One region of the Mesorhizobium sp. B2-2-4 genome, then DNA from elsewhere that is predicted to be linked to it. Evidence: riboswitches for the same ligand, from Rfam matches in the RefSeq annotation. Region 1 holds a riboswitch; the other holds the start of a gene.
The links. Region 1 has a riboswitch for thiamine pyrophosphate ahead of FJ959_RS15740 (YkoF family thiamine/hydroxymethylpyrimidine-binding protein). Riboswitches for the same ligand answer to the same signal wherever they lie in the genome.
Positions count from the first base shown of each region.

Region 1 (2,182 bases):
GATGCCACCTACCGAAACCATGGCACCCATGCCGAAGCCATCGAGATCAATTTCGATCCCGCCAGTGTGAGCTACCGTACGCTGCTGGAGTTCTTCTTCCAGATTCATGATCCGACGACACGCAACCGCCAGGGCAACGATGTGGGGATGAGCTACCGTTCGGCGATCTACTACACCACCGATGAGCAGAAGCGCGTCGCCGAAGACACTATCGCCGACGTCGACGCCTCGGACCTGTGGCCCGGCAAGGTGGTCACCGAGGTGGCTCCGGCCGGCGCGTTCTGGGAAGCCGAACCCGAGCATCAGGACTATCTGCAGAAATACCCGAACGGCTACACCTGTCATTTCGTCAGGCCGGGCTGGAAGCTGCCGGTTCGCGAAAAGGCTGTTTCGTAGACGGCGCCCGAACCGAGACGAAGGCCGATGGCGGTTTACGTCTCAGGCGCCTGCCTGTTCGGCGAGGGTGAAACATAAAGAGACGGAAACGCCACGGAACAGACGCCCCGTGGCGTTCTCCAGCAGTTTCGGCGAATGGCTACTTGCCGCAATGCTTGTCGTTGACAGTCGGCGAAGCGGTGCCCGGAGCGGTGTGGCTGGCATCCGGCTGAGCACCTTGTGGGCTGGCCGGACAGTTCCGGTCCGCGTTCGAATTCATGCCGTCGGGCATGACGGTCGTGCTGCCGGTCGTGCCAGGATCCACCGTGTTCGGCTATGCCGGCGTGTTCGGGTCGACCGTGACCGACTGGCCGCTGCCGGGCCCATTATTGGCGCCGTTTCCGCCAGCACTTTGCGCCATCGCCGAAGTCGCGAGACCAATGGTAAGAGCCGAAGCTGCGAGGATTTTCATGAGCATGGTTTGTCTCCATTTCTGTGAAGTCTTCGCTCGTTTCCACGAAGTTCGTCGCGTTTGCGACTATAGGGACAACCACTCGTCGTGGCTAAGGTTCCGGACAAATTTCCCTCAAGACCGGGCCCGACGGAACCGCCCATAAATCAGGCCTGGCGCAATGCATTTCCGGCGATGGTCCTGAAAAAACAGCTTTCATAGCCGCCCGATTGGTGCTTTAACGCGTCCATCCACAGGGGTGCTCCGTACGGTCGGGGCTGAGACGGGGGCGGCAAGCCCACAGACCCTAGAAGCTGATCTGGGTAATACCAGCGGAGCGAGGCGGGCGATGTTTTCAGGCGCACAGATTTCCCTATATCCCATGTCCGGCGATTTTGTCGGCGTCATCCTTGGCGCGCTCGGGGCACTGGACCCCTATCGTGATCGACTGCGGATCGAGACCGACGATATCTCGACCTTGCTTGTCGGGCCGCCCGAGGTGCTGTTTCCTGCCATGCGCGACCTGTTCGTGGCGGCAGCGCGCAGCGGCAAGCATTGCGTGCTTTCGGCCGCCATCTCGCGCGGCTGCCCGGGCGAGCCGGACGATCCGATCTGCCGCTCCGACGCGTTTGGCGGACCTGCCGGGCCGCTCGGCCCGCGCAAGGAAGCCGCTATCGCCGCCGTGCGCGGCGTGGCCGCCACCGGCCAGCCGGCGGCGGCGCAGTTCTCGCTTTATGTCATGGGCACCGACGACCACATGGACGAGATCTATGGCTGCATCGACTTCCTGAAGCAGTCGGGCGTATATGAGCGCTCCAAGCATTTCTGCACAAAGTTGCGCGGCGACGCAGGCGCCATTTTTACCGCACTCAACGAGGCCTTTTGCCGCTTCGGGCCGGGTGCCGGCCACGTAACGCTCGACGTCACCGTCTCGGCCAACAGCCCCACCGCCGTCTGACGGCGCGCCCCGCGCCATCCGCTCCGGGTACCTGCGTGTCCTCCCCGTTCGCCCCTTCGCGTCCGATCGTGGACCTCATCGCCAGAACCGCTCCGGCGATGCTTTCGGTGGGGCTGCTGCTAGCCGCGTGGGAACTCTATGCGCGCTTTGGTGGCATCAAGCCGACAATCCTCCCGGCGCCATCGCGCGTCTTCGCTCAGGCAATGCTCAACCGGCACGCGCTGGCCGATAACGCCGTGCCAACCCTCCGTGCCACGCTCGCAGGCTTTGCCTGTTCGCTCGGCGGTGCCTTTGCGATGTCGATATTGATCGACTTCTCCCAGCCATTGCGGCGCGCCCTTTTTCCGGTCTTCGTGGTCAGCCAGACCTTGCCGCTGGTGGCGATTGCACCGCTGGTG
Region 1 is NZ_VFWB01000005.1:448,141-450,322, forward strand. It holds gene msrA (peptide-methionine (S)-S-oxide reductase MsrA) at 1-396, shown strand, start outside; partial or broken gene FJ959_RS15735 (hypothetical protein) at 536-853, opposite strand; TPP riboswitch at 1,072-1,185, shown strand; gene FJ959_RS15740 (YkoF family thiamine/hydroxymethylpyrimidine-binding protein) at 1,176-1,784, shown strand; gene FJ959_RS15745 (ABC transporter permease) at 1,820-2,182, shown strand, end outside.

Region 2 (2,182 bases), on a different contig from region 1:
CGTCGAGATTGAGAAGAGGCGGCGCCATGTCAGCTTTCTGGCAAGGGATAGGGATGGGCGAGCAGCAGCGCGCGGCCCGCTCCCAGCGCGATCTCGAGCCTGCCCTTGACCTCGTTGGAGATGGTCAGCGACGAGCCGAACGCGACCTTGACGCGGTCAAGCGGCCATTTCGCACCGGCGACGGTCAGCCCTGCAAGCTCGGAAAAACCCAGGATCGAGAACAGGGTGCCGTCGGCATAGTCGAAGCGGGCCGTGCCGTGCGCCAGGGGCACGGCTTCCTGCGCGCCGCTGGTCAACAGCACCTTTGTCCCGGCCCCGGCCAGCCGCAGGGCGAGCGCCATGTGCAGGAAGGCATGGTCGGCGCGCTTGCCGCCGAAGGCGCCGGCGAGCACGAGGCTGGTAGCGCCGCGCTCCAGGGCGGCCGATATCGCGAGTTCTCCATCGGTGGTGTCTTTCTCTGCCGGAAAGGTCCGGCGCGGCACGGCGGCCAACTCATCCGGCAGGCCGGCGGGCACGGAATCGAAATCGCCGACCCACAGTTCCGGCACAAGGCCGAGCGTCCTCGCATGGCCGATGCCGGCATCGGCGGCGATGACGCGGGTCCCCTCGACCTGACGGTCGAGCCGTGGCGTGCGGATGAGGTCGCCGCCAAGCAGGATGGTGAATGTGCTCATATCGTGTGGCCCTTACCAGCCCGACAGCGGAAACGGAAGGCCGGCAAACAGCCACTTGCGCGGTTCACCGGCCGGGCCTATGTGTCGAGGCGCTCTAACGGGGTGCCGGACGCGATATTCGCGGACCGGCTGAGAGGCAGTCTCGCCAACCCGCTGAACCTGATCCGGTTTGTACCGGCGGAGGGATTAGACGTTTCGGACAGTCCGACGCCTCAATTCCTTTAACCCGAACGAAGGAGGCGCCGATGCGCACGCTTTTATACGCCCTTGTCTCTGCAATGGTCGTGGTTCTCTCCGGGCCGGCCTTGGCCAAGGACAAACTCACCGTCTACACTTATGAGAGCTTCACCGCCGACTGGGGGCCCGGCCCGGTGGTGAAGAAGGGATTCGAGGCCGAATGCGGCTGCGATGTCGACTTCGTCTCGGTTGCCGACGGCGTCGCGCTGCTCAACCGCGTCAAGCTGGAAGGGGCCGCGACCAAGGCCGACATCGTGCTTGGCCTCGACACCAATCTCACCGCCGACGCCAAGGCCACTGGCCTGTTTGCGCCGCATGGCGCCGTGGCCGGGCTCAATGTGCCGGGCGGCTGGAACGACGACATCTTTGTCCCGTACGACTATGGCTATTTCGCCGTCGTCTATGACACGCAGAAGCTGAAGACGCCGCCCAAGAGCCTGAAGGAATTGGTCGAGGGCAGTGCCGACGACAAGATCGTCATCCAGGATCCGCGCACCTCGACGCCGGGCCTCGGCCTGCTGTTGTGGGTGAAGTCGGTCTATGGCGACAAGGCGCCGGAGGCCTGGGCCAAGCTCAAGGCGAAGGTCTTGACCGTGACGCCGGGCTGGAGCGAGGCCTACGGCCTGTTCACCAAGGGCGAGGCGCCGATGGTGTTGTCCTACACGACCTCGCCCGCCTACCACATGGTTGCCGAGAACACCGAGCGCTACCAGGCCGCTTCCTTCGAGGAGGGCGAGTATCTGCAGATCGAGGTCGCCGGCATCACCACGACGGGAGCCAAAAATCCGCTGGCGGAAAAGTTCATCGCCTTCATGACCGGGCCGAAATTCCAGGATGTCATCCCCGAGACCAACTGGATGTTCCCGGCCGGCAAGACCGACAAGCCGCTCAATCCGGCCTTCGACAGACTGGTCAGGCCGACCAAAACCTTGCTGTTCAGTCCCGAGGAGGTCGCGGCCAACCGCAAGGCATGGGTGGATGAATGGCTGGCGGTGATGAGCAAGTAGTTTGGTCGTATGATCGAATGATGAGTGCTCTACGGCGCCCCCCTCTGTCCTGCCGGACATCTCCCCCACGAGGGGGGAGATTGGCCGTCACGACGGCTTTCGCCAATTGGCGACGTCACAGGAGAGGGTGGAGCGCTGAAGCAGCCAATCTCCCCCCAAGTGGGGGAGATGTCCGGCAGGACAGAGGGGGGCGCGAAGGAACGCGACGCTTGCTAAAGGTCCTTTGGGCGGCCCAGCGTGCAGCGCGCGTCTGACCCCCGCATC
Region 2 is NZ_VFWB01000001.1:187,677-189,858, reverse strand. It holds gene FJ959_RS00980 (ATP-binding cassette domain-containing protein) at 1-28, opposite strand, end outside; gene FJ959_RS00975 (thiamine diphosphokinase) at 30-674, opposite strand; TPP riboswitch at 763-877, shown strand; gene thiB (thiamine ABC transporter substrate binding subunit) at 920-1,918, shown strand; gene thiP (thiamine/thiamine pyrophosphate ABC transporter permease) at 2,156-2,182, shown strand, end outside.
Region 2: it holds a riboswitch for thiamine pyrophosphate, as region 1 does, so the genes downstream of both, thiB (thiamine ABC transporter substrate binding subunit) here and FJ959_RS15740 (YkoF family thiamine/hydroxymethylpyrimidine-binding protein) in region 1, are expected to answer to the same signal.